DNA from 2 places in the Legionella sp. 27cVA30 genome. Region 2 is predicted to be linked to the other one. Evidence: riboswitches for the same ligand, from Rfam matches in the RefSeq annotation. Region 2 holds a riboswitch; the other holds the start of a gene.

Region 1 (15,059 bases), 530 kb from region 2:
TACCGGGACATAAATACCAAATATTCACACAAATTTTGTAAAAAATAATATTGGTCAGCATGTCCCATCACCGCGCAACTAGCAAATGCGATCGCTTCAGGACCACTTTTTGGATCCAGCAGGTGGCTATAACTTTTGATGAGTTTAACACTATGCTTTTGCTCGTTTTCAAAAACGATTACGAATTCACTTTTATCAAGCGTATCCTGCATTTTTAAAATATTTACGCGTATATCAGTCACAATAATAACCTCTTTTGAGCAATATATAACTTATTTGGCAATATTTTACATTATTTAAGCTATTAATAACAGAGCGAATGAACAAATTTTGCTCACAAGAAAACACACAACGTGCCCAAGAACCCCACCACTTACATCTAAAATAATGATGCACTCACCTTTGGCATTTCCAAAATTAGCCTTCCCACTTGCAATGTATAAATTTTCCCCTATAGTTAAGGGTTTTTCCCGCTAAACATATTATGCAAGTTAAACCATTTCCTATCGTACTGGAAGAAACATTTATGCTATCTCCCAAAGTGAAGCATTTTATTTTTAAATGCAATCAAGAGAGCGTATTTGATTATGTGCCCGGCCAGTTTATTACCATCCATTTCGAACATGACGGCAAAATTCTGCGCCGCAGTTACAGTATTGCTAATGTACCCATGCAAAATAACCGCATTGAATTTGCTGCAGGTTATGTCGAAGGTGGTCCAGGCACTGAATTGCTTTTCAATTTAAAACCTGGGAATACCATTCATATTACGGGGCCTTTCGGTCGTCTAATTTTGCGCGATGACTTACCCAAACGGTATATTTTGGTGGCCACCAGCACCGGCGTTACACCTTACCGCGCCATGCTCGCGGAACTTAAAAAGCGTCTGCAACAGCATCCTGAACTGCAAATTGTTATTTTACAAGGAGTGCAAACACGTGAAGACGTCTTGTATGAAGAAGAGTTTTTGCAATTTAATACCTCTTCTCCTCGCATTATTTTTCGCACCCACTTAAGTAGGGAGCAAGAAGAAAATCTCAAGACACATGAATATCGAGGCTATGTACAAACCTCTTTTCCTGAACTAGGATTGAATCCGGAAGAAGACATGGTTTATTTGTGCGGCAATCCAGGCATGATTGATGAAGCATTTGACTATCTAAAAGAAAAAGGCTTCTCCATTCAGCATATTATTCGTGAGAAATACATTTCCGGTAAATAGTGTTCTTTTGCGCATAAAAATAATTCAAAGCGACAATTAGTCTTAAAAGACTTAACCAATCAGGAGATTTCAAATGTATTATGATGAATTAGCAAGCACTATGGAATTATTGCTGCAAGATGGCAAAGGCATCCTTGCTGCTGATGAGAGCAACGGCACCATAGGCAAACGCTTTGCCACGATTAACATCGAAAACACTGAGGAAAATCGCCGCAATTACCGTTTACTGCTTGCCACGACTCCTGATTTGGAACAATACATTCACGGGGTTATTCTTTTTGAAGAAACGTTTGATCATAAAGACGAACAGGGTACTCCCATTGCTGATTTATTCGCAAAGAAAGGCATTGTACCTGGGATCAAAGTAGACAAGGGCTTGGTGGCATTGCCCAATTCGGAAGATGAGAAAGTAACACAGGGATTGGATGGTTTAACCGAACGGCTTTTACATTTTAAAAAATTAGGCGCTAAATTTGCCAAATGGCGCAATGTCTATTCCATCTCAGAATTTACCCCCAGCCTGACTGCCATAAAAGCAGGGGCAGAAATGCTCGCCCGCTATGCAGCTTGCTGCCAATCCGTAGGAATTGTGCCGATTGTTGAACCGGAAGTATTGATGGACGGCAATCACAGCATTGAACACTGTGCTGAAGCTTGTGAATTGGTATTGCACGAATTGTTTAATGCCTTGTTTATCCATCAAGTGGAACTGGAGCATATTATCTTAAAGCCAAGCATGGTGACTTCAGGTAAAGATTTTTCTCCGTTCAGTTCCCCTGAAGAAATAGCCAATTACACGCTGGATGTATTTCGCAATCAGGTTCCCGCTGCAGTACCTACGATTAACTTCCTATCCGGTGGTCAAGCTCCCGAACAAGCCACAGAAAATTTAAATGCCATCAACAGCTTTGGCTACCAGCCCTGGCTATTAAGTTTTTCTTACGGACGCGCTTTGCAGGAAGATTGTTTACAGGCGTGGAAAGGCCAAGCAGACAATGTTGCTCAAGCTCAAGCAATGTTGCTGAAGCGTGCCCGCTTAAACAGTTTGGCTTGCTTCGGTGAGTATCATTCAGATATGGAAAAAGAATAATCTCCTTTTTAAGGCGGCATTTAATAGACATTAGATGTCGCTTGTCACCCCTTGAGGTTTTTCATGCCAACACATTTGCTTTCGCATTCTGCTAATCCTGCTGATCTCAAAGCCGCTTTGCAAAAGATACGGGAACGAATAAAACAAGGTGGGGACAAAAAACACGTTAGTGTGGCGGTACAATTGCAACTTCTTGATGAACTGAGCCAGTTTGATTTCGGACGATTTTTAATCCAAAACCGCGGCATCAATGGGTATTGGACAAATTACATGCTGACACACCCTTGGTTTGGCAGAAAAACTAAAAAGAATAACCGCGGCCAATCTTTTTCAGTACTGGAACAATTTTTGCTAGATAAAGCTCCCAGTGTATTGGCAACTCAAGAACGCTTCCAAATCTTTCTGCGAGAAAATCAGAAAGCGGTAAGAGATGAGGCAATACTTGCGACCATCCCCTCAGGAATGATGGGTGAATTACTCTATTTAGATTATCAAGGCGTACAATGTATCGGCTTGATTGGCATAGATTATGATTCCCAAGCGCTCAGCGATGCAAAGATGCTTGCTGCAAAACAGCAATTACTTGATTTTGTCGAATTAGTAGAAAGCGATGCCTGGTCCCTCCCTATTGAGGCGCAATTTGATCTTATTTCAAGCAACGGCTTAAGCATCTACGAAGCCGACGACGCTAAAGTGCTAAAATTGTACAAAGAATTTTATAGAGCTTTAAAACCAAAGGGCAAATTAGTAACCAGTTTCCTTACCTTTCCTCCTGCTCTTACCACAGAATGTGAGTGGCTCATGGAGAACATTAATGATGAGGATCTCTTATTGCAGCAAATCATCTTTTTAGACATTTTGGATGCAAAATTTCAATGCTTCCGCTCCAGTGCACAAACCGAACATTATCTTGCCGCCGCTGGATTTAAGGATATTGCTTTTATTTATGACTCAGCCCGCATTTTTCCCACGGTTATCGCCGAAAAATAACTTAATGGCTTTTGTCGATTGCAAATCAGATTGATAAAACAACCGGTTTTTGTTAGGGTAGCTGTGTTGCTTGATTGCAACAAACAATTTTTTTCACCAGGGGTGCTTAGAATCTAAGCTGAGAAATACCCTTATAACCTGCACTGGATAATGCCTGCGGAGGGAGTGTGATGCTCAAAGCATATCAAATCCATTCATTCAATTTATTTATCTTTTTCCATAATGCATTAAATTCTCGCAAGCTCAACTGTTCGTCCTCAGCCGTGATGACACGCTGTTGAATCTTTACTGCAACCCATACTCTTCTGCAACTTACCAGGCAAGCAATTTTTAAGGCTTAACATGAACTTATTACAAAAGCTACATATCGTAACTTATCCCATCATGCAAAAGATAAAAATGCATCCTTTCAATAGCCATTTATATAAAGGAAATTTACCTCCTGCCATTTTTAATGATTTTGTCAGCCAAGACCAAATTTATTTGCGAAGTCTGGCGCAAGGATTGGAGATAATCGCCAATGGTTTTACCGGCAATGAGAAAGAAAAATTTAAATATTTTTCCATGGAAATCATGCAAACAGAAGAAAAAATGCTTGAGAAATATGTGATTAGAACACCGAAATTATCTGTTATAAGAAAAGAAACCGAGATGATGTATATTACTAAAAAGTACAGCGATCATATTCTTGAATGTGCTTTTGCACCGATTCCTGTCTGCATTGCAGCGGTTTTACCTTGTTTCGAAGCCTATAGGCAGCTGGGTCAGATGATGGCGACAGAAAATTTACCCGCTTCGCATCCTTTCAAAGGATGGATTAAAACTTATTCGAGTCCTTCTTTTCTCTTCGCGACCCAGGAAATTGTTAATATTTTTTGCTTGCATGCGGCAAACCTCGATCCATATGCAACGCAAGCCATTATTAAGAATTATGAAACTTCCATGAACTTTGAACTGCAATTTTTTAACCAGGTTTATAACCCGCTTACACAAGTTTCAGTGCCAATGCTGATTGCCCAGCGCAAGGAGGCCCAAAATTACAAATTGTCATTTTTCCATCCTGTTCCTATAGCTGCCACAGAAAAAGAAGTATCTGCAGAGTATCTTACGATGAAAGCAGAGTAAACTGTGCAAAAAGAGGAACATGATCCGATAACATCCGCCAAGGTTTTCCTTGCAAGCATTGCACATCACTAACTTCCATGCCACGGAAGTAAACCCGATCGATGCACAAAGAAGGGCGTATTGCCGGAAAAGAGCGGGCATGACGCCCTTTAACGGAGTAAAAAGCTTCTTGAATGCCTAACTCCGCTTCCAAGGGTCTTGATAAATCCATGCGCCAATCGTTAAAATCCCCCGCCATCAGTAAAGGCTCATGTTCAGGAACTGCCTCGTTAATGCGCATCATTAACGTCTTGCACTGTTCGGTGCGTTCAGCTTTAAAAAGCCCCAAATGCACACATAACAAATGAATCTTCACCCCGCCATCCAATACCAGCTGGCTGTGTAAAATTCCACGCGAGGCACGATTGATATTGGACAAATTAATGTTTTCAAAACGCTCAAAGGGGTATTTGCTTAAAATGGCATTGCCGTGATGCCCTGCCTGATAAACAGCATTTTTAGCATAAACATAATGCGGCCAGATTTTTTCAGCAATGTATTCAAATTGTGGGGCTTCTGGCCATGCATCGATGCGCCTTTGCCTGCGTCTATGTTCTCCCTGAACTTCTTGCAAGAAAACAAAATCCGGGTTCAAGGAAGTAATCGCATCTTTCATTTCCGGCAATAAAAAACGTACCTTACCCAAACCGAAACCTTTGTGGATATTGTAGGTAATAAGGGATACAGTCTGTGCGGATGCTTGCATTAACTTCACCTAACCACGTTTTTAAACAATTTATGCATGGCTGCTAATGCCAATATCTTACCATTTTATGATTATATTCTTAGCATAGGCTATTTTCACAGACTATTTGAGGAAAATAACTTGCCGCCACTTAGGCGGCAAGTTATTCATGATTTTAAACGACAGGAGACAATTCTTTACATTGTTCAGGCTTCAATGCTACTTCGCTTAAAGATTGTTTTACTGCCACCTCATCCAATTTTAAATCTTTAGCAGCCTGGATAATACCGCACCCTCCTTCCTGGAAATTAGAAAAAGGAGTCCAATAATCCATGTTAGCTTTCACCATTACGCTAAATGCCTTACGGGTATCCCAGCCATTTTGATGAGCGAGCACATAAAACAAACGGTTATATACACCACTGGAGAAATGCACATCCAAACCATCATAATACTCATCGGCATTATCGATTGAGTAACCATCGCGGCTTGGTTTATCCATATAGCGCAATGCATCGTAACCACTGTTTTCTTTCATAATTTCAGCACCAATCATCCAAGTATTTTTCTTGGTTGAATAGAATTCAGCTGCTTGAGCCGCCATGTCTGAAAACGCCTCATTCATGCCGCCTGACTGACCGAAGTACATTAAATCCGAATGCTGCTCGGTAAAGCCATGACTGATTTCATGGGAACTAACCCCAAGAGAAACCAATGGATACATCATGGTATCACCATCGCCAAAAGTCATTTGCTTGCCATCCCAAAAAGCATTTTCATACCCTTCGCCATAGTGAACGCGCATAACCAATTGCATGGGTTTTCCCATTTTTGTTACTAATGGATACACCCCATACCATTTATAATACATTTGGTTAATTACCGTACCCGCGTATAAAGCATCGTTGGTTGGGGAGTAAGCTCCATTTTGTTTATCGTACCCATCCCCTTTATATCCAGTCCAGAAAACCTTCGGATTTTTAGCGTCGGGTAATTTGCAAGAAAACTGCATGGGTTTATTGGGTGCATTGTACTTATGGTGCATGTCTACAATTTTTACACCACGGTTTGCCATATAACAAATTTGGGTAGCATTATCCCGGCTTAGCCATAAGTGAGGCAAATCCTGACCGTACTGATACTTGTGTACGCGCTGATTGCCACCAAAACCTGCACCCTGGATGTGGCCACGCCCTGTTTTTACATCATTCCATTGCAGGAATGGTTTGTAAGTTTGTGCATCAATAATTGCTGTCGGACGCTCCGGTATTTTATCTGGGTATTGTACAAACACACTTACTTTATAAGCCCAAAAAGCCCGTTGATTTTCATCTACAAATACCATAGGCACCACTTGCTCTTCGCTAAGAGCGTAATTTGCATACTGAGCTTTGAAATGTTGCAACGCGCTATTTGCATTGGCTAAAAACCCAGCCGAGGGTTGTCCAAGCTCCGCCTCAAGGCCGGTAAATACAGTTCCATTCATGCTGGCTTGCTGGTTGGCGCTACTTAACAATTGAGGCGACTGCTTGCTGTGGATAATGGCATAACCACGGTATACAGGAAACCCCTGGTATTGCTGCTGCATGCGGATATGATTTACATGATTTTCATCGGTGCGCTGTTGAATAACTTTTAAGGTATTCTTGTTATTAATCCCTGCCTGCAACGTATTGGGCATAACCAACTGGAAATTTTGCTGTATGGTACTGAACGAAGCATTTTCCAGGGGAATGGGTTCTGCAGCTTTTACCGGGCTTGATAAAGCGATGGCTATACTGATAGCTAGGGGCGACAAATAAAAATTGCGGTGCATATTAATCTCCTTAGTGGTGACACTGGATAAAACGCTTTGCATTTACCCTTTATGCCAATTGTGAATACTTCTTGAATGCAAAAACAGCTATTCATTCAAGAAAAACTCCTTGTTGCACAATAAGCCCACGATTGACACCAAAACAGCATAGCACTAACGAGCATGCAACCGATAGGATCAACTTTTCTTATTAAAATTATTTTTATGGACTTACAGCCTGATTAGCAAGAAAACGACTTATCCCCACGGTCAAAGACGACGGGATGATTGGTTGAGGCGCCTTGCTAATTCAAGCAGCTTCCGTGCAGTGGAATAGATAAACAGAAATCGCAGCATAAATCAATATCACTTAAGCATTGAAGATAAATGCAATAAAACCTGCTCAGGTGTCACCTTATCACCTTTTTGGCAGAATATGCCGGTTACCCTCCCTGCAAAAGGCGATTGGATCTCGGTTTCCATCTTCATGGCTTCAAGCACCAATAAGGTCTGCCCGGCAGCCACTTCTTCTCCTTGCGAAATACATACAGCCACAATGGTTCCAGGCATGGCTACTTTAATGTCGCCAGGATCTGCGATTGTTTTTTGCTTAACCGGCGCAATCGCTCCTTCTTCAGCATTTAAAAAATCCACAACTACTTCTTCCGGCACGCCATCAACCCATAAGTAGTAAGCTTGACGCCCCTGCTGACGCATGCCTGATCCGCCCACTTTAACATGATAGGATTCTCCGTGTACGGCCATATCAAATTCAAAAACCGGGTTTGGTGTTGGAACAACTGGAACTGCCAAAGGTTCTGGTTGTAAATGCCCTTTGGCACGCTCTAACAAAAATTGCCGGGCAATTTCCGGGAACATTGCATAAGACAATACATCTTCCTTATTGACCGCTAAATCTTTTATTTCCTGGCGCAGACGCTGCAGCTCCGACGGCAACAAATCTGCCGGGCGTACCTCAATTACCTCGGTATTACCAATGGCTTTTTTACGCAAGCTTGCATTAATTTTCCCAGGCGGTTTGCCATATTTGCCCTGACAATACAGTTTTATCTCATTCGTAATGGTCTTGTAACGAGCCCCGGTTAATACATTCAGCACCGCCTGCGTCCCAACCAACTGCGATGTTGGCGTCACCAGAGGTGGATAACCGAGATCGCGGCGCACGCGTGGGATTTCCGCATGCACAGCCTCTTTCTTATCTAATGCTTGCTGCTCTTTTAACTGATTGTATAAGTTAGAAATCATGCCGCCTGGAACTTGATACGCTTGCACGCGCGGGTCAATGTCTTGCGCTTCGCTTTCAAATTGCGCATATTTTTTGCGCACTTCTCGAAAATAATCGCCTATATCAAGCAATCGATTCAAATCAAGGCCGGTCTCGTAGGGAGTACCAGCCAATGCTGCTACCAAAGATTCCGTCGCTGTATGTGACGCACCGCCGGCAAAAGAAGAAATTGCAGTATCCACATGCTGACATCCTGACTGTATCGCTTCATACAAACAAATAGCAGCCAAACCTGATGTGGTGTGGCTGTGTATATGGATGGGAAGTTGCGTAGCCTCGGACAAACCTTCATATAATGCAACCGTTGTGGCAGGGGTCAGCAACCCGGCCATATCCTTTATTGCGATGCTGTCACATCCCAACTCCGCCATGCCCTGGCCCAGTTCAATGAAATTTTCCAAGGTATGCACCGGGCTCGTGGTGTAAGCGATCGCGCCCTGCGCATGGCGTTTGTTCTTTTTAATGCCCTCAATGGCTTTTTTTAAATTACGTAAATCGTTTAATGCGTCAAAAACACGAAATACATCAACACCGTTTTTTGCAGATAAACGGATAAACTCCTGGACAACATCATCGGCATAATGGCGGTAACCCAATAAATTTTGCCCGCGCAGTAACATCGATAAACGAGTATTTGGCAAAGCTGCACGCAATTGCCGTAATCGTTGCCATGGGTCTTCTTTTAAGAAACGCAGACATGCATCGAATGTGGCTCCTCCCCACACTTCCATGGCCCAAAAACCTATCTCATCCATTTTACTGCAAATAGGTAACATGTCTTCGGTGCGCAAGCGGGTGGCGATTAAACACTGATGGGCATCCCGCAAGGTTACATCCGTCAAATAAGTGGCCATTATTCTTCCTGAAAAGCTTTCTTCTAAGAACCTATCATTATTTAACCTTTTCTTTCTAAAAAATAATAGTGAATCAACAAGATCACGCGAATACAATCGATTTTTTAAGTTGGCGGAAATTTTGAGGGTAACATGCCGACATCGTGCCGATATCCTCGTGATATAGACTTATTTTTCAAATTCAGGCAAAATCCTTGCAATTTTTTTTCCAGCCCTTGCACCTTATGAAGAAAATACTTGTTCTGCACGGCCCCAATCTTAATTTATTGGGTTCAAGAGAACCTGCGTTGTATGGAACTGCCTCACTGCAGGAATTAAATGCACGCTTACAAAAGGAAGCGGATTCTGCCGGGTATGTCTTACGTGCCCTGCAAAGCAATAGTGAAGCAGAATTGATTGATGCCATTCAGCGCGCCAAAATAGAAAACGTGCAGTACTTGATCATCAACCCGGCAGCATATACCCATACCAGCATTGCCATGCGCGATGCCTTATTGGCGGTAGCCATACCTTTTATTGAAGTGCATATCAGCAATGTGTATGCCCGCGAAGCATTCCGCCGCCATTCTTATTTTTCAGACATTGCAACCGGTGTAATCATCGGGCTTGGAACAAACGGCTATCTGTTGGCATTACAAGCCATTATTAACGAATTAAAGTAAGAGAGAGTAAGATTCATGGACATTCGTAAGATTAAAAGATTAATTGAATTATTAGATGAAACTGGGATCTCGGAAATTGAGATTAAAGAAGGTGAAGAATCCGTACGTTTAAGCCGCCATACGTACAGTTATGAACCCCATCCCATGCGAGCCGTGGCTCCGCCGCCGCTTGCAGCAGCCCAGCCTGCTGCGGTGGTTGCAACCCCAGCCCCTGAGAACAAACCGATTGAAAACAGTGCAGGGCATAAAGTTCGCTCCCCGATGGTTGGTACCATGTACACCGCGCCTTCTCCGGATACTGCTCCATTCGTCACCATGGGGCAGACGGTAAAAGCCGGCGATACCTTGTGTATTATTGAAGCGATGAAAATGTTTAACGAAATTGAAGCCGACCGCGCTGGCGTGATTACTGCCATTCACGTCGCGAATGGCGAACCTGTTGAATATGACCAGCCTCTATTTACCATCGAATAAGGGCAAAACTATGTTGAGTAAAATTGTTATTGCCAATCGTGGTGAAATCGCATTGCGTATTTTACGTGCCTGTAAAGAATTGGGAATTAAAACCGTAGCCGTGCACTCGGACGTCGATAAAGATTTACTGCATGTACGTCTTGCCGATGAAACAGTTTGCATCGGGCCTGCCCCCTCGCAAAAAAGCTATTTGAACATTCCTGCGATTATTTCAGCGGCAGAAATTACCGACGCGGTAGCCATTCATCCTGGTTATGGTTTTCTCGCGGAAAATGCCGATTTTGCCGATATTGTAGAACAAAGCGGTTTCCGTTTTATCGGACCACGTGCTGAAACCATTCGTTTAATGGGTGATAAAGTTTCAGCCATCGAGGCAATGAAAAAAGCAGGAGTTCCTTGCGTCCCCGGTTCAGACGGCCCCCTGGGTGATGAGGATGCATTAAATTTATCACTGGCTAAAAAAATAGGTTACCCCGTTATTATTAAAGCTTCTGGCGGCGGCGGCGGCCGCGGCATGCGCGTGGTACACAGCGAAGCCAATTTATTAAATGCTATTTCGCTTACGCGTAGTGAAGCCAAAGCAGCCTTCAATAATCCCATGGTTTACATGGAAAAATTCCTTGAAAATCCGCGGCATATTGAATTCCAGGTATTAGGAGATGGCAAGGGCAATGCGGTTCATTTAGGAGAGCGAGATTGCTCCATGCAGCGCCGCCATCAAAAAGTGGTGGAAGAAGCCCCTGCCCCAGGCTTGAGTGCTGAATTGCGTAAAGAAATCGGGGACTGCGTGGTCAATGCTTGCCGCGAACTTCACTACCGCGGAGCCGGTACTTTTGAATTCTTATATCAAGATGGGTGTTTTTATTTCATTGAAATGAATACTCGCATCCAGGTGGAACACCCGGTTACGGAAATGATCACAGGCATCGATTTAATAAAAGAGCAAATTAAAATCGCAAGCGATCTTCCTTTCACGCTCACGCAGGAAGCCATCAAAATGCGCGGGCATGCCGTTGAATGCCGAATCAATGCAGAGGATGCGAAAACTTTTATGCCATCGCCCGGATTAATCCGCTTGCTGCATCAACCCGGTGGACCTGGCATTCGTTTTGACTCTCATATTTACAGCAGTTATTCTGTTCCTCCAAACTATGATTCGATGATTGGAAAATTAATCAGTTATGGCGAAACCCGTGCAGAAGCTCTTGCCCGCATGCGCAATGCCCTGGATGAAATCATCATTGAAGGCATTAAAACCAACGTCGAATTGCATCAACGCATTTTAAACGACAAAGGGTTTATGCAAGGTGGAACCAATATTCATTATTTAGAAAAAATGTTGAAGGATTAATGTGTTCCAATTACAAATTGAGTGTCGCCGCGATGAAGCGGAGCAGCTTGACGAACTACTTGATACAACAGGCGCTTTATCGATTACCATGACCGATAAACACGACGATGCCATTTTGGAGCCGGAATTGGGGACAACCCCACTCTGGCCCAATGTGGTTATTCATGCCTTGTTTGAAGAGAAAGAGTTAGCCCAGCATGCCGAAAAAATATTGCTGCTGTCGCACCCGCATTTAACAGCAGTGTGCAATGAATTACCTGAACAAGACTGGGCTCGTGCTTGCCTAAAGGATTTCAAACCTCTGCAATTCGGGAAGCGTTTATGGATTTGCCCATCTTGGCTAACGCCGCCCGATGCCGAGGCAGTCAATTTAGTGCTCGATCCAGGCTTGGCCTTTGGTACCGGCACGCATGCGACCACGTCTCTTTGCCTGACCTGGCTTGAACAAGCTCCACTGGCGCAAAAAACGATCATTGATTATGGCTGTGGCTCAGGAATTTTAGCATTAGCGGCTTTGAAGCTTGGGGCTCAACATGCCTATGCAGTAGATATCGATGCACAAGCTTTGTTAGCCACGCAGGAAAATGCCAAGGGTAATGACATTCCACCCGCACAACTTTCCGTTAGTTTTCCTGATTCTTTAAATACAAAAGCCGATATTTTAATTGCAAACATCCTTCTCTCACCTTTATTAAAACTAAGAGAACGTTTTTACGAATTGCTAAAAAATAACGGAATTTTAGTGGTTTCAGGAGTCTTGGCTGAACAAGTGGATTCTTTACTTGGCGAATATAATGAGCAATTCTTGCATGAAAATACCCTCATCCAGGGAGACTGGGCTTTAGTGATTTTTAAAAAGCTATGATGGAAAAAGATACCCGGGCCATCATCACAGCCCGGGTAAGCAAGTGCAGTAAATCCCAGAATTAATCCAATAACCCAAGCTCTTTAACTGCATCGCGCTCACTGCGCAATTCATTTAATGTGTCATTAAATTTAGCCTGGCTGTATTCATTAAAGGGCAATCCTTCCACGACGCTGACTACGCCATGTTCCAAGCCGACTCGACGCACCAAACCATGTTCGCGGCGGCAAGGGAACGAAAACATCAAACCCTCGTCCACACCATATTCGCCACGCGAACTGCACACCATAGAAAACGTCTCACCTTCCACCGTATCCGTCACCAAATGATTGACACCCACGACAATAGCGTTGGCTGCAGAAGCTGCAGACGAAGCACCACGGGCTTTGATAACTGCCGCCCCACGTTGTTGCACGGTAGGCACAAACGTCTCGCGCAGCCATTGTTCGTCATCAATGACTTTCGCAGCAGAAATGCCATTAATTTTAGCATTGTAAAAATCAGGGAATTGCGTGGAGGAATGGTTACCCCAAATCGTCATTTGGCTTACTGCAGTCACATCGACTCCGGCCTTTTGAGCCAATTGCGTGCGAGCGCGAAGCTCATCTAAAGTGGTCATGGCATAGAAACGATCATCGGGTACATCTTTAGCATGATGTTTGGCAATGAGGCAATTTGTATTGCAAGGATTTCCTACTACAAAAACGCGCACATCATCACTGGCATAATCATTAATAGCTCTGCCTTGATTGATGAAAATACTGCCGTTGATTTTTAATAAGTCAGAGCGCTCCATTCCTTGCTTGCGCGGCACCGAGCCTACTAATAAAGCCCAGTTCACCCCATCCATTGCTTCTTTCAAATCCGAAGTACAAACAATACGTTTCAACAGAGGAAATGCACAATCATCAAGCTCCATAGCAACACCATTAAGTGCTGGCAACGCAGGTTCTAATTCAAGAAGATTTAATTCGATATCAGTATTCGGACCAAACATTTGTCCTGACGCCAAACGAAACAACAAAGCATAACCGATTTGACCGGCTGCGCCGGTAATAGCGACTCTTATTCTATTATTCATATTCTTCCTCTTCTTGGTTTAAGCTTAGCAGAGGGTCAATTCTGCAAAACGATACGGGTTTTGGCTATCTTAATAAAATTTGTACAAAACCCTGAGAGTTAAGGTGCGACTTATGATACTATCGCCTATTCCAACAAGCCAGCGTAATTTATAGCCATGGTGCCGCTATCGCTCTACATCCACATTCCCTGGTGCATACGCAAATGCCCTTATTGTGATTTCAATTCACATAAAAGCCCGGATGAACTGCCTGAAGAGCAATACGTAAATGCCTTAATTGCAGATTTGCAAGAAGATTTGCTGACTTTTGAAAACCGTGAATTAAAATCGATTTTTATTGGCGGCGGCACGCCCAGTTTGTTTTCTGCAAAAGCCTACGAAACTTTGTTTATGCGTTTAAAAAAAATACTACCTTTTGCGGAAAATATTGAAATCACCCTGGAAGCCAATCCAGGCACTGTAGAGCAACAGCGTTTTACCGAGTACCGGGCGTTAGGAATCAATCGTTTGTCGTTGGGCATTCAAAGTTTTAATGCAGAACACTTAAAAGCGCTTGGGCGCATCCATGATGAAAAACAAGCTCATCTAGCAATTGAAAGCGCACGTAAAGCCGGCTTTAACAATCTTAACCTCGATATCATGCATGGCCTTCCTGGCCAATCGCCTATGCAGGGTGTGCACGATTTAAGGACCGCATTATCGCATCAACCCGAGCATTTATCGTGGTATCAATTAACCATTGAGCCGAATACCGTTTTTTATAAAAAAACTCCACTTCTGCCTTCAGAAGATGAAACTTTTGCCATTGAAGAACAAGGGCTTGAATTATTGCATGCCCATGGGTTTAAGCGTTATGAAATTTCAGCGTTTTGCCGGGAAGACAAACGCTGTAAACACAATATGAATTACTGGTTGTTTGGCGATTATTACGGGATTGGTGCGGGCGCACACGGCAAAATTACATCGGCTGCGGTTAAAAAAATTTACCGTACGCGCAAACAGAGGCAGCCCCGTGACTATCTCGCGCTTGATAAGCCTTTTTTAGCAGCGCAAGAAACCGTAGGGCCTGATAATCTTATTTTTGAATTCATGTTGAATACAACCCGTTTGCAAGACCCCATACCGCATTTTCTTTTTAACGAACGCACTCTCTTGCATTTTGAAACTCTCGAGTCAAAATTGCTGTTGGCTGAACAAAAAGGCTTGCTCACCATGGATTCAACCCATTGGCAAGTTACCCCGCTTGGCAGACGCTATACCAATGATTTACAACTTTTATTTCTGCCGGATCAATAAATTTGATTTAAACAGTAACCCACTTCACAAAATTTTTTGCTTCCTTGATAATAGCTTCTTTTAAAAAGCCGGTTTAATTATGCTTACCATGTTTTTGTTTGTGCTGATGGTGTCTATTGGCTATTTGCTGGGTTCTGTTTGCTCTGCAGTAATCGTCTCTAAAATATTTAACTTGCCGGACCCACGTATTCAAGGTTCGCAAAATCCGGGAGCCACCAATGTGC
Region 2 (15,059 bases):
TCCCAGCCATAACCAGGTTTCTACTTCATATAAACGCCGGCCTAATGCCAAGCGACTTCTTGCCAGTTTGTCCAGTTGCTGCATGCATGCTGTTTCACAAGTGCCCGGGCTCCACAAAATTAATCGCCATTTGGCGTTTTTATTTTCATGCGCCAGCAACTGCGGCGGATTTAACAATTTTCCTCTATTGATCTTCTTTCCCCCCAGCCAATCGGGATGAGTATAAAAAAAATAAGCAAATATTCCTGGAGCGAGAAATACAAGCGCTAAAAATAAGAGAATAAAATAATTACTACGAAACTTTTTCATATCGTTTCAACATATCCTGGATGTTTATGCTTACAGATTATGGAAAAACCATTGTTCTGATATTACGCACTACAAATAAGAAAAAAAGGGCTAATGCCAAGCCAAACCACTGCACAGCATAGGCATAATGGCGTTCAGGCGGCATGGAAACGACAATCCATTCACGCACATAACCATGTGCTGCATGTTTATCAAGACGAATAATAAACGGATAGACTGATTTTTGCAAAAATTGACTGATTGCTTGCGCATCGATTGCCTCAATAATGGCCAACCCTTCTTGTTTTTTTTCTATTAATTCACCTAAAACTATTTTTTTCGCAGATGGGTAATAGACTTGCCCGCTTAATTTAATTTCTTCTTTTGGCGTTACAACTTCGGGCAAGTTTTTACGGGTTAGATCGCCGGCCACCCAGCCCCGATCAATTAACACGACATGTTTATTATTCAGCACAAAGGGCGATAACACATGATAGCCAAACCGGTGTTGATGATGTTGGTTATCCAGCAGTAAAACAGCCGGTAAATACTTACCGACAACATTCACCGGCTCATAAGCCAGAGGTAACTCCTGCGCCGGATGCCAGGATCTGGGGACAGACGCGGAAAATTTTTTTTCTTGATTAATAAGCGCTGTTTTTTCATGGGCACGCTTAAGTTGCCAAAACCCCAAGCGGGTACAAAGTGCGACCGCACTGATTGCCAAGGCGACTATTAGCCAATTTGAGATGAAACGCTGCTTAAAACCAGTTAGACTTACCATTTTGATATATACAGCTCGCTGTAAGAAGTCCGGGAGTATAGCAAATGTTGGTGAAGGCGATCATCCTTATTGTCATGTTAATTATTCTAATCGCATTGGGAAGCGGACTTGTCTTTCTTGTGCGTGACGAAGGTAAAACAAAACGCACCGTCAAAGCATTAACCTGGCGCATTGGTTTATCACTTAGTTTATTTATTTTACTGTTTTTGGCTTTTGTTTTTGGCTGGATTACACCTCACTCTTTATAAGGGATTTCATTCAGCAGCGCGATGTAGTAGTTTGATTGTGTTTTACCGATGGCAAATGAGGATATGAAAATGCGGCGAGTGTTTTATATGATGTTATTGATGTCTGCCTCTGTCTGTGCCGATACAATTGATCATTATATGAATATTGCTAACAACATACCGCAAATGGAAATGAAAGCAGATCCACAGGCGCAAGCCTGGGCGAGATCAGCAAGAAACGTTCTTCTTTTAACCAGTGAAAGCATTGCCGAAACCCTGCTTTTAGCTAATGACACCGCCAAAGCGAGCGGTTCGCCTCTATTTTGTCTGCCCGCCGGCATGCAACTTAATCCAACCATGCTAAATGAATTGATTCAGCAAACTTACCGCGAAATTTCAAGCCAGCAAAGCGATAAAGATAGAATGACCGTCTCCCAAGTAGCGCTACTTGGGGTACGCAAGCAATATCCTTGTTCGCCAACCCAAAACCCTACGCCCATTGCCACGCCCAAAGAAATGATGCATGTAAGTGCCTCCGAATAAGGCACTTACATGCTTTACTTGATTTATTGAGAAAATTCTTCAAAAGCTTGTAAGGCTTCTGCGGCATACATCAAAGAAGGGCCACCGCCCATATAAACGGCCATACCCAAAGTTTCCAGCAATTCTTCACGCGTAGCGCCATATTTCACTAAAGCTTGTGAATGAAAACCAATACACCCGGGGCAATGATTGGCAACAGCCAATGCCATGGCAATGAGCTCTTTGGTTTTTTTGCTCAATACTCCATCCTTGGTGGCAGCCTGGGACAGAGCAGAGAAACCTGCCATTACTTCCGGCAATTCCTTGCGCATTTTTGCCAATTGCGTGCTGATATCTTTGGTCACATTGCTGAATTTATCTGACATGATGGCATTTCCTTTAAATGAAAAAGACCATCTTAGCACAAGAATAATTTAAAAAATAAGGAGCTTATGGATTCACGGCAATATCGAATAAGTAGCGCCCGCAATTGGGGCGCTATCATGCTGCCTAGTGGGGTGACTGTGCTCTTTCTTCACACACTTTATTTACCACTTCACCGCATGTCTTTTTATCGTGCGTTACCCGGGCTATATCCCCCAAGGAAAGGATACCTACCATTTTTTTATTTTCGCGATTATCAAGAACAATTAAGCGGCGCACTTGCAACTCACCCATGTTTTTGGCGGCACTTTCAATCGAATCGTCTTCATAGCAATAATAAACTCCTTTATGCATGGCTTCTGAAGCTTTGCTATCCGCATCCCCTCCCTCAGCAAGGCATAAGGCTATGTCTCGATCCGTAATCGTACCTAATAATTTTTCCCCATTACCAATCGGTATAATTCCGGTATCTAATGATTTCATGATTTTGGCAATTTCACTTAACGTAGAATCGGGGCTACAATAGGTAGGACTTTCAGTCATGACCTCTTTAATTTCCATATTTCTTCTCCTTCAATACCTTGTATTGACTAAAACAATACACTTGCTTGACCCATTCGTATTTTTATTGGGTATATTTAATTATAGTAGTTTTAGTTTCTAACCGATTTACTTAAATGGATTCGCATGCGCTTACAGAAAGTCAAACTCATTTTTATTATGGTTGTCACCCTGATTTTTTTGGGTTTATTCGCTTTTATAGGAAGAAACCACATAATTCCGTTATTTTTCCTGCCAACGGCTCCAAAAGCGCAAGCCGGTAAAAATCATATAAATTACGCTGAAGAATTAGTGGCTGTGAATTTAAATGCACCTTGGGAAATGGTTTTTCTACCTAATCATGACTTCTTGGTGACCGAACGCAATGGCAAATTAAGACAGTTAGGCAAGGTTGAAAAAACGCTTGTGGTACCCGACGTTTATCCAGTAGGCGAAGGCGGGCTCCTAGGAATGGCTCTTGATCCGGATTTCCCGCAAAATCACCATTTATATTTATACTTCACCACCAAAAAAAACGGAAAGCCAGTCAATCAAGTCGTGCGTTACGTCTACCCAGAAAAAGGAGAGCTTGTCGATAAGACGATTATTTTGGCGGATATCCCTGCCGCGCGATTTCACAATGGAGGACGCATTAAATTTGGGCCTGATGGTTATTTATATGTGTCCACCGGTGATGCGCAAGATCCTGAATCAGCTCAACAACGTACATCTCTTGCCGGGAAAATTTTGCGGATAACTAAAGATGGCATGCCAGCTCCAAACAATCCTTTTAATACAGCGGTTTATTCTTTTGGTCATCGCAACCCACAGGGATTGGCTTGGGATGAACAGGGGCAGCTATGGGCTACAGAGCATGGACAAAGCCATTATGATGAACTGAATTTAATTTTAGCAGGCAAAAATTACGGATGGCCGCAAAGCCAAGGTTACCAGCAGGCAAAAGGGATAAAACCTCCTGTACTTACCTCAGGCGGAAAAGAAACATGGGCGCCTTCAGGCCTTTGTTACGCTATGGGCAATTTATTTTTTACAGGATTAAGAGGACAAGCTCTGTATCAAGTGCCGCTTGACCCGCAAAAAATAAAAATAGGCAAATTAAACATGCACTTTCACAGGAAATACGGGCGCTTGCGCAATGCGGTATGCGGGAAAGACGGTTTTTTATACTTAATGACTGCCAATACAGACGGAAGAGGCTGGGCAGGTGCGGATGATGACAAAATCATTCGTGTAAAGATAAGGAATCTTTACTAGACAGCTCCGGCTCCCTCGTCCCAGGCAACGCGCTGTCAGGCTGCTAAATTAATTTTCTGCCTTAAAACCTCCATTGTTTGCTCTTTGGCTTGCGGCGGTTTAAAAAGCATACACAAGGAAAGACAAAAAAATTCTATGCTGGTGTATGTTAACGATGTTTGCAGCGACGGAGTAAGAACTTAATGGTGCAACATTTTACTGGCGGAAAATTGCCCATGGATAACCCCTGGATAAGAAGATTACACACTATAATTGCCACCGCTGCACAATCTCATATTTAGACTGGCCTTCTCTTCCAGAAGATTTTACCAAACAAAAATCCCTGACAAACCAAGTCAGAGCAGGAATAAGTGCCGCTTTTTTTATCATAAGTTTTCTGGCAATAGTCACGTGCGGCACAAAAGGCCTACACTCCGGTTTAAACCCAAGGCCAAGCAAGCGATGATTTAAAGTTTCCACCAATTCGCATAATCCCGCAGGCACTTGCTCAACTCCAAGCCATGCTATCTGGGCTCGTTCCCAGCTATCTGCCTTACAAATGTTCATTGCAAATGGTTTAAGATGTATTTTTGCTGGCAAATCCATCGCTTGCCGTAAAAATTCAGGGGGGACTTGTCCTAAATAAACTAAAGTCAAATGCAGATTTTGCAAGGAAGTCGGCTTGCTTTTATCTCTCTCTATAAGCGCTCGGGCTTGCTCATATAAAGCCTGCGCCGTTTTTTCATCAGGCCATAAAGCAAAAAAATAACGTTCTGATGTTTTAGGGTGGCTTAAGACAGCACAACGCTTCAGCAATCCTTGTAAAGCAATGACTATTGCTTGGTTGCGTATTTCGGTGCGATTTCCCTTAAATTGATAACATTGGGAATACGTGTCTTGCCAGTCGCCCGCCCAGGCAATCCAAACTGTACCCACAGGCTTTTGCTCACTGCCGCCACCAGGACCCGCAACTCCAGTAATGGCAACACTTACTTCTGCCCTACTTGCTGCGATCGCCCCCTCTGCCATTGCCCGAGCAGTTTGCTCGCTCACCGCGCCATAAGAGGCAATGAGGCGGTGAGGTACGCGCAGCATATCTTCTTTAGCCTGATTGCTATAGGTGACGAATCCGCGCTCAAACCACTGCGAACTGCCGGGGATTTCGGTGATGACAGAAGATAAGCCGCCACCGGTGCATGATTCAGCCACAGCACAGCGAATCTTTCGACGCAGCAAAAGAGAGCCGAGTTCTGCAGCCAATGCATTATGGTTTGCTTGAGCCATAAGTTTAACGTTTGAATATTTCTTGCAGAAAATTTTGCATTGCCAGCCACGCCCGATGTTCCGTTTGCGGATTATAAATAGTACCTAATTTTTCATCCTGAGCTTGTGGGTTCATAAAAGCATGCTTGGTATGGCCGTACATGTATACTTGCCAGTCAACGTTTGCTGCCGTCATTTCCTGGCAAAACTCATCCACTTGTGCGGGAGGTACCATGGGATCGTCATAGCCGTGCAAGGCTAGAATTTTTGCCTTGATTACGTTAGCAGAGAGATTCTCAGGCTTGTGCAACAACCCGTGAAAACTCACCGCCCCTGCTATATCAGCGCCGCTGCGCGCCAAATCAAGCGCACACAATCCACCAAAACAAAATCCAATCACAGCAATCCGTTGCGTCGCAACTCCCGGCATCTCTTTTACCGCATTAAATGCTGCGAGCAATCTCTCACGCAGCAAGGCACGATCCTCCACAAAAGGCTGCATCAAAGCCATTTTTTCTTCTGTGGTTTTTCCGATACGCGCTTGCCCGAATACATCAACAGCAAACCCTATATACCCTAATTTTGCCAATTCTTCTGCTTTACGGCAGGCAAATTCATTGCGGCCTGACCAATCGTGCACAATCAGCACAGCAGGCACTGTGTCGCCTTCCTGTGCAGCATTGGCCACAAAACCACGAAGCTCTTCATGATCATGACGATAAATGTAATCGGCTGTTTTCATTTATAAATCCTTTATATTTCAGTATGGCGTAAGTCTAAATCGATATGGGCAAAAGTCAAAATTGAACATGCCCATAAACGTGTTTAACAATATTCCTACTAACTCGAATTTTCTACTATTATGATAATAAAAATACCTGTTTTTGTTTACGGGTATCAGAAACTCAAGCCGTACTGGAAAGAAACACGAGCAAAGCTTAACAGGGACGGGCCAGTAGATGATTACAGACTCATTGAAAAGTTTTCGGGATTTTTTATACTCGCACATCTGTTATCAATTATTCATTACCCCAGTCTTATTTCCTTTGGAAAAGGAATATCGGGAATTTGCCAGGCGTGCTTGCGAATATTTGCAAAAAGAGCGCACTGAATCGCTGCACTGCGATCACCCACGCCATCATGTTGTTCATCATTTTGCTGCCCCAAGACCTGGGGCAAGAAAAATTTTGATTACTCATGGTTGGATGTCTCGCGCTGCCTATATGGCGCGTTTAATTCGCGCCCTGCATCAACAAGGCTTTGACGTATATGCGCTTGATTTTCCAGCGCATGGAGAAGCAAAAGGATTGCAATTACTGTGGACTGATGCCATTACCACACTGCAGCGCACCTTGAATGAACTGGGCCCTTTTTACGGGGTTATCGGGCATTCCTTCGGCGGCTCTGTGATCCTTAATACATTAAATTTAGGCCGGCAATATCCTAACTGGAAGATAAATAAAGAACCTGAACGTGTGGTGATGCTGGCCTCGCCCACTAGAATGCGCACTCCTATCATCCGTTTAGCACGGCAATTTAAATTAACAGGAAAAGGATTCTTATTATTACGTAAGGCTTTTCGAGACAAAACAAACCTTGATCCCAAAAGTCTGGATTTTCGCAACTACACAAAACATGCCCATACGCCTTTTCTTTGCATCCATGGGGAAAAAGATGAAGTAATCACACCCCGTGAATCCATTATCTTTTGCAAGCAATACTCTTTTGCATCGTTAGCCTTGTTGCCAAATGTAGATCACATCGGCGTTTTATTGGATGCACGCGTGGAAGACATGGTCAGCAACTTCCTGCACCGTTAATTCTGGCTTTCTTTGCGGCGGGCAAGCAAGGTAGCCGAATATTGATCCGTAGGCATAATAATGACTTCACTGATGTTTACATGCGCCGGACGCGACGCACAATACCAGACTGCATCAGCAACGTCATCACCACATAAAGGAGTCATTCCCTGGTAAACCGCAGCAGCCCGGGCTTTATCACCTTTGAAACGCACGACGCTGAAATTGGTTTCCACAGCCCCTGGGTCGACCGTACTGACACGCACTTTCGTGCCAAAAACATCCATTCTAATGCCTTCCGTCAAGGCTTTGACTGCGTGTTTAGTGGCACAATATACTGCGCCATTTGGATACACATAATGACCGGCAATTGAACCGATGTTGATGATATGTCCTGCATCACGTTTCACCATGCCAGGTAACACTGCTCGCGTTACATATAATAAACCTTTGATGTTGGTATCTATCATGCGCTCCCAATCTTCTATTGTGCCTTCAGAGAAAGATTCCAAGCCCAGCGCAAGACCGGCATTATTCACCAAAATATCAATCTCTTGCCAAGCTTTGGGAAGTTGGGATAGCACTTGCTGTACTTCCTGCTGACGGCAAACATCAAGCTTCACAATGTGCACATCGGCATCATATTCCTGCTGTAAGGTTTCCGCCAATTCCTGTAACTTATTAAGCCGCCGGGCGCCCAATAACAATTTGGCGCCCTCTTCTGCAAATTTTTTAGCACAGGCAGCTCCAATGCCACTGGATGCGCCAGTGATGAACACAATTTTATTAGTTAACATAAGTGTAATTTTTCCGAATAAAATTTCCGCTTACATGCAGCCACTCTAAAGGATAAGAGTTTCATCCAAAAAATAAAAATGATCAACGGGCCCATGCCCTTTCCCGATTTGTTGGTTGCTTCCAGCAACAATAGCATGGAAAAGATATTTTTTAGCCAGTTGCACCGCGGTAAGCAAATCTTTCCCTTGCGCCAGAAACGAAGCAATTGCTGCAGATAAACTGCACCCAGTTCCATGGGTATTTTTCGTATGGATACGCGGCGCGTGAAACCAATGAGACGTATTGTCTGCTGTCACCCACAAAACATCAGAAGCCTCGGGGGCATTAAGATGGCCGCCCTTTAACAGCACATTAACTTGATATTCTTCTGCGATACTGCGTGCAGCATGCATCATGTCAGCAGACGATTCTATGCACATGTCCAAAATTTTTTCGGCTTCGCTTATATTGGGTGTAATCAGGGTTGCTGCAGGAATCAATTGCTCTTTCAGATAAGAAACGGCCTCTTCCTTTAGCAATGCGCAGCCATTTTTTGCGACCATGACCGGATCCAGAATAACATACTCAGGATGATGGGTTTGTAAACTCTGTGCAACTACATGCATAACCTCGTGATCGTGCAGCATACCAATTTTAACGGCTTTGATGTGCAAATCTTGAAATACAGCATCCAATTGTTGAGCGATGAAAGCGGTGGGAACTTCCTGAATAGCCTGCACTCCCTGCGTATTTTGCGCTACCAAAGCCGTAATGACAGAAGCCGCATAACTGCCTGTTGCTGATATCGCCTTGATATCTGCCTGGATGCCTGCGCCTCCGGAAGGATCGGTTCCTGCTACGGTCAATACACAAGGCGGGTGTCTCATGATGCTTCCCCTTGAGCCACTTGATATAAGTGATCTAAAAACTGCATTTTAAAACTGCCTGGCCCTGGTGCCGTTCTTGCGGCGAGCTCACCACAACGGCCATAAAATCGAGCAGCAGCGACAGCAGCGGCAAAATAATCGCTATGCACTGCGCAAAAAGCAGCGACAACAGCAGTAAAAAGGCAGCCGCTGCCGGTGACCAAAGGCATTAAAGCTGAGCCACCTTCTATTAATTGCTGCGCGCCGGGATGAACGATGAGATCGGTTGCACCGCTAGCCACAACCACCAAATTTTTTTGTCGGGCCAACTGTTGTGCTGCTACCAATGCCGTGCGGCTATCTTCAGTACTATCTACCCCTTTTGTCAATCCTTGACGTCCTGCCAGTGCTTTAATTTCACTGGCATTACCTCGAATTACGGCAAAAGGATAAGAATCAAGTAATTGCCAACATGCTGTGGTTCGGGCAGCGGTTGCCCCGGCACCTACCGGATCTAAAACCAGGGGAATGTTTTTTTGAGTTGCAGCCTGGCATATGCTGTCGGCCAACTCCATGAAATCAGCATCTAAGGTACCAATATTAATCACGACTGCCGCAACGAAATGGGCTAGCGCGCTTGCATCCTCCAGGCTATGACTCATGACAGGCGATGCACCCATGCACAATAATCCATTGGCTACAAATTCCATGGAAACATAATTAGTAATATTTAAGATGAGCGGATTTTTATTTTGAACTTGGCTAATCAAACAATTTTCATCACTGGTCATTAATCGTCTCCAATAAATCAGCAGCAGCTTGATAACTGTCTGGCTGGTGAAGTGCACTCACCACGGCAATGCCAGCCACACCTTGTTTTATAACGTCTTGTGCATTACCAAGCCCAATTCCGCCAATGGCAATTACCGGATGTTTGGAGTTGTCTACAATGAAACGAAGTCCTTCTAAGCCCCAAGTCGTTTTACAATCTGGCTTAGTCGCGCTGGGGAATACCGCGCTCGCCGCAACATAATCAATGCAATCAAGCGTATTGGCGTATTCAAGTTGTGCGAATGTTTCAATGGATAGCCCAATTATTTTCTCAACACCCAAGCGCTCGCGGGCTATAACAGGGGAGGCATCTGCTTGTCCTAGATGCACTCCATCTGCCCCTATGGCAATCGCCAAATCAATGGAATCATTTACGATAAGAGGTACGGAAAATGGCTGCAACGCGCGTTTAATGGCCATTCCCCAATGGTAAGTCTCATGCTGACGGCTGGATTTATCGCGAAGCTGAACCATGCTGACTCCGCCTGCTACCGCTTCGCAAATTAATTTTAAATAGGATTCTTCGCTGTAACCATGAAAATTGGTTACTAAACATAACTTAAATGTGGCAATCATCACACTCCCTCCGCAGGCATTATCCAGTGCAGGTTGTGAGGGTTTTTCTCAGCTCTCGAATTGCAAAGAGCACCCCTGGTGAATTTGCTGCTATGGTAAAGAGCCTGCCTTCGCAAGTCAATATTTCTTTAAGCTATACTTGTATTATAAAAACTCACTTGGATTATGATGTCTACACCTGAAGTTGAAGTAAAAGAAGCCATGAGCAGCGAAAAGCTGCATAATAAAAATTGCCATGCTTACTTGCTAAAAATAAAGGAAGCTATTCCTTCTCAGGCAGTGCAAAATTTACCGGAAAATGTAACTTCTTTATTTGCAGAACTTGCAAAAATCGAGCCAGCCTACCATCCAGAAACCGCTTATGCAGACCTTTATTCACGTTTTTTTCGCGTTGTAGAGGATGAATTTCTCCCTTGGATTAAAGATAGCGATAATATCGAAATTGAAAGAGAGTGGGATAATTTTTTCTTTGCCATTTATCACAACGACAATAACATCCTGCCTAACACTTATGAAGCCATCCGCGAAATTCCCGCTAACCACCGCCCTGTAGCCAATGCCATTGAACATAAGGTTTCTCAATCACTGCTGGACAGCAAGAGCCAGCGAATAAATAAAGAAGCGCAAACACCGGCTGAGGCAGGCTCTGCCTACGGCCGTTTTACAGCGATGATTTCTGCAAATTTTAAACCGCAGCACACCACCAGTATTGCTACGGTTCGTACCTATCAATATAACGATGGCGCAATCAATCCTGAAAATAAGAAAGGGGTGACAGAATATCGCTTTGGCACGCAAGCACAACGCCACCATGGCGAAGTGCGGGTAAGTCCTTTATTTGAGCATTGGCTGCAGGTGCAGGAACGTCAAGCCTCGGAAAAATCGATCACGCATATTTATTTTAACAACTTGGGGAAAGATAGACCCAAGAAATTGGATTTTGAAGGGCATAAAGAAAAAGCTTTAACCACTGCCCTGCATGATTTAGAAACTGACCATGAAAACATCGCAGTGATTACTTTGCCCGCTGATAAAGGATTAATGGGAAAATCTGATTTTAAAAAAACCAATGATCACCATTCTTATCAAAAAGTACGTGAGGAATTTTTACACATTGCCCTGGAAGATGGGAAAGCCCAAGAGACGGTGCGGGATTTTCATATCAGCCCTAAAATTAGAACATTATTATTCAGCAATCAGGGAGGTATTTATTCACAACAACTTGAAAAAAATAAATTAAATGAATTACTGGATAAAAGTTTCAGACAAATGGGGATAAATCCTGAAACTGCACAAGAATTATCGAGCGCACAACGACAAGCGGTTTGGTTCCATTTCACTAAATATGAGTTACCAAATTTTATCATTGAAACAATTAATCCTGTAAGCATTAATTTTTCCTGTAAGGACGCGATCGATCGCGGCGGCGTATCTTCTGCCTATTATAACCTGATGAAATCTATAGAGAGCGGGCAGCCACTCAGTCGTAAAGAGTTCGAATGTGCTTTGCACGCCGCCCCAGCTATGGTTAAAGCCCGCGGCATGAATCATCATAGTAAGCTAATCTGGAACACAGTGGATGCTTACATCAATCAAAACTACGAACAAATTCGCGATGATCCTAAAAAAGCATGGTTAATTGAATGGAGAGATTTAAATTGTCCACACAGTCGTGTGGAAGCCCTTCTCAATTTACGCACGGCGCAAGTTCTGCAGGAATTAAGGCAAAGAGAGGCAAGCCTGCAAAATTCTAACCTTATCCCTGCCAAAGAAAACCAACTTGAATTAAAAAGCATTGCGCAAGGAATAAAAATCCTCGAAAACATTGAGCAACAGCACATTGCCGGTGTAAGCGGCAAACGGCTGCTATTGGAGGCTGTAACGCGTACTGCAGAACTCCTCCTACCTTCAGTAATCCATGTTCAAGATGCAAGAATAAATATCCAACAGGAAAAAAATCTGGCGAGCTATCTGACTTTGGCTAAAGATTTGACGGTTAAGTACCCTGCTTTGCAGACTCTGGGCGGCTTTATGAAAGCATTAGTTGGTACCATACTCTTGCTCCCGACTTTTGGGCTTACCAAGGGCTGGGTAGAAAAAGGATGGGCTACTTGCAAAGCTGGATTCGCAGGAAGGGAAAAAGGCTTACTGCATGATGAGGGAAGCAGGAGCACCCAAGTTCATGAAATGCAAGCACTTGTCGAAGAACAGAAAAAATATAAAGAGCAAATGAATGCCGTGAAGGAACAAGACCATGCCAAGGAAAATGAAGACGTCAAACCAGTTGATGGGATTACTTTAGTCTAACGTCTGGCGGTAGCGTTTGATACTGACATACATCACCACGGCTGTAAATACGATGATGGGGATAGTTTCTTTCCAAACCTCCCAGAAACCATTGCCTTTCAATAAAATCCCGCGCACAATGATTAAAAAATGTGTTAATGGCAATGCGTTGCCAACATACTGTGCCCAATCCGGCATACCGCGGAAAGGAAACATGAAGCCGGATAATAAAATCGAGGGCAAAAAGAAAAACATGGCGCTTTGCACTGCTTGCAGTTGGTTGCTGGCGAGCGTGGAAAAAGTAAGCCCCATGGCAAGGTTCGCTGCAATAAATGGCAAGCACAAGATGAGCAACAATAACACACTTCCCTGCATGGGTACGCCAAATAAAAATTTGGCCATGAGTAAAATCAATAAAACTTGTATATAACCTACAATGATATACGGCACAATCTTGCCAATCATCACTTCAATGGGTTTTAGCGGTGTAGCCAGCAAATTTTCCATGGTACCGCGTTCATATTCACGCGTAATAGCCAATGCAGTAATGATTACCATGGTCATGGTAAGAACAACGCCTAATAATCCCGGAACAATATTGAATGCCGTAATGGCCAAAGGATTATAGCGGGCATGCACTATGGGTTGATAAGGTTTTATGGTAGCAATTAACGAGGAAAGCTCGCCTTGCAATTCTTCTTTTAGTGATGAATAAGCCAAATCAGCAAACACGGCAACCGCCCTGCTGGTTGCCGCCGGATCAGTCGCATCGGCTTCCAACAATAATTCAGGTTGTAAACCCTTAATCAAATCATGGGAAAAATCCACTGGAAAATTTAACACAAATTGTATTTTTCCTCTTTTTAATAACTCATCTGCTTCGCCAGCAGAGATGGCGGGCTTGATAAAGCGAAAATACGTAGAATTCTCCATGCTTTTTAAAATCCGCCGGCTGTAAATGCTTTGTTCATCGCCAATAATGGCGGTGGGTAAATGGCGAGGATTCATGTTGATGGCATAACCAAATAAGATTAATTGAATTAACGGGATTCCTACAATCATGGCAAAAGTGGCTTTATCGCGGCGCATTTGAATAAACTCTTTCAGCATGACCGCAAGCAAACGGGAATTAGCCCATGATCTCACTTACTCTCCTTAAAATTGGTATCTGAAAATTCCAGTCATTCATTCTTAAAACACCACTGCTCACTACTTCTTAATTGTTTGCTAATCTCTCTAGGCCATCATGACAATATATAATCATTTTGGCCATTAGATTTTCATGCATCTCAGCCAAGGTCTTGGATTTAAGCACATAATTTTTTATGTAAGCAATCCGCATGCTGCTAGATTCGCATACATTTAAGGAATGACATGCCATCATCATCTCGCAACTCATTATCAAAGCAAATTTCGATATAAAAAATTACGCGGCTAACTTAAAGCTGGCCGAACAATAATGATTAGAACTGATTGCTGAACGTCCAACCATTCGTTCATTTTCTTAAGCGAAAATTAAACCGGATTAAGCAACCGCAATAAGTAAAATTCAAGGCCAGCTCTGAATTATTAGACCCTCACCATCATTTAAACAATATTTACGTCAAAGATCACACCCGTCTTTTAAATTTGCTTCCTGATTTAACGCTATTTATTTAGCCTTAAGGGAATTACGGTTCAATGCGATACGCGAAGAGCAACTATTTAGCAGAAAATATCTAACCGACGTACAATTTCTAGGCCGCGCACCTAATAAAAAATGATTCGAACCCCAGGAGCGCAAAATTATAATTCTACTGCTTATATCGCGGTGAAAACACTCCCTCGCAATTTAAAGAAGGCTTCATGCTTATGCAAGCCAGCATAAACGTCTGTCGCTGCTGTGATATTTACGGCCCTGAGACTACAGAAAGTTGGGAAGATTTAGAACGTTACCTTGATCATCGCTTGCGCCATAAAGCCGAATATTCGTTTTCATAGCCGATAACCCATACTCCTCTGCAAAAGGAAAGAAAAAAATTTGCCGCAGCAATATCGAGGCCGAATATAAAACAAGATTCTTTTTTATAAATTTTGGATTCAGCAAGATGCAGAAAGTGCAAGCTGTACAAGCGCTAAAACAAGCCTTAAATGGAAAAGATGTAGACTTGCTGCCTCATTTGGGTGCTTTCTTAACAGCGAGCTTGGAAGAATTATCCGAAATTTTTCTCAAAACTACGGATACGAGCTCTTTTGAAGAAAAATATTAACACATTATCGGACTTGATCCCCCACCTCGCTACCTCGTCCATGCATAAATTAAACTCCAGATAATTAACAATATTAATTTTGCCTTTGCGCTTGATGCACCAGGCTAATGAATGCATCCTCCAAAGTTGAAGCAATTTCTTCCCAGGAAATATCTTGAGTTTGCGCTAGCTGTTGCAAGCCATGCTCGATAAGTTTTACATCAAAACCACAGACATGAATTTGTCGGCCAAATAAAGCAGCTTGTGTGATACCTTGAATTTTTTTCACTTCCTGCAATAGCTTGGTAGTAATATCTCCTCTTAGCTCCCAGGTGCGCAAGCGGGTGCTTTTGATGACTTCATCCACAGTACCGGTAATGATTAATTTGGAATTGGCGATATAAGCCAACCGCGTACAACGTTCAGCTTCATCC

The links. A riboswitch is a leader RNA that binds a small molecule or an ion and turns the genes downstream of it on or off. The one in region 2 is predicted to bind thiamine pyrophosphate.
Region 1: it holds a riboswitch for thiamine pyrophosphate, as region 2 does, so the genes downstream of both, NKV53_RS06760 (hypothetical protein) here and thiE (thiamine phosphate synthase) in region 2, are expected to answer to the same signal.

What each region holds. Positions count from the first base shown of each region.
Region 1 covers NZ_JAMYXK010000002.1:302,021-317,079, reverse strand. Annotated here, with positions in the region: gene NKV53_RS06780 (hypothetical protein) at 1-242, opposite strand, end outside; gene NKV53_RS06775 (ferredoxin--NADP reductase) at 485-1,222, shown strand; gene NKV53_RS06770 (class I fructose-bisphosphate aldolase) at 1,296-2,312, shown strand; gene NKV53_RS06765 (class I SAM-dependent methyltransferase) at 2,376-3,302, shown strand; TPP riboswitch at 3,391-3,485, shown strand; gene NKV53_RS06760 (hypothetical protein) at 3,645-4,427, shown strand; gene NKV53_RS06755 (endonuclease/exonuclease/phosphatase family protein) at 4,408-5,172, opposite strand; gene proA (zinc metalloprotease ProA) at 5,327-6,967, opposite strand; gene oadA (sodium-extruding oxaloacetate decarboxylase subunit alpha) at 7,313-9,106, opposite strand; gene aroQ (type II 3-dehydroquinate dehydratase) at 9,331-9,768, shown strand; gene accB (acetyl-CoA carboxylase biotin carboxyl carrier protein) at 9,784-10,242, shown strand; gene accC (acetyl-CoA carboxylase biotin carboxylase subunit) at 10,253-11,593, shown strand; gene prmA (50S ribosomal protein L11 methyltransferase) at 11,595-12,458, shown strand; gene NKV53_RS06720 (malate dehydrogenase) at 12,520-13,539, opposite strand; gene hemW (radical SAM family heme chaperone HemW) at 13,696-14,835, shown strand; gene plsY (glycerol-3-phosphate 1-O-acyltransferase PlsY) at 14,915-15,059, shown strand, end outside.
Region 2 covers NZ_JAMYXK010000002.1:835,719-850,777, reverse strand. Annotated here, with positions in the region: gene NKV53_RS09270 (hypothetical protein) at 1-309, opposite strand, end outside; gene NKV53_RS09265 (SURF1 family protein) at 347-1,072, opposite strand; gene NKV53_RS09260 (twin transmembrane helix small protein) at 1,117-1,320, shown strand; gene NKV53_RS09255 (phosphatase) at 1,390-1,842, shown strand; gene NKV53_RS09250 (carboxymuconolactone decarboxylase family protein) at 1,866-2,207, opposite strand; gene NKV53_RS09245 (CBS domain-containing protein) at 2,332-2,766, opposite strand; gene NKV53_RS09240 (PQQ-dependent sugar dehydrogenase) at 2,893-4,020, shown strand; gene thpR (RNA 2',3'-cyclic phosphodiesterase) at 4,267-5,283, opposite strand; gene NKV53_RS09230 (dienelactone hydrolase family protein) at 5,288-6,004, opposite strand; gene NKV53_RS09225 (alpha/beta hydrolase) at 6,222-7,082, shown strand; gene NKV53_RS09220 (SDR family oxidoreductase) at 7,079-7,858, opposite strand; gene thiD (bifunctional hydroxymethylpyrimidine kinase/phosphomethylpyrimidine kinase) at 7,904-8,725, opposite strand; gene thiM (hydroxyethylthiazole kinase) at 8,722-9,495, opposite strand; gene thiE (thiamine phosphate synthase) at 9,485-10,111, opposite strand; TPP riboswitch at 10,099-10,198, opposite strand; gene NKV53_RS09200 (hypothetical protein) at 10,280-12,418, shown strand; gene NKV53_RS09195 (ABC transporter permease) at 12,410-13,543, opposite strand; gene NKV53_RS09190 (hypothetical protein) at 14,485-14,646, shown strand; gene NKV53_RS09185 (ABC transporter ATP-binding protein) at 14,720-15,059, opposite strand, start outside.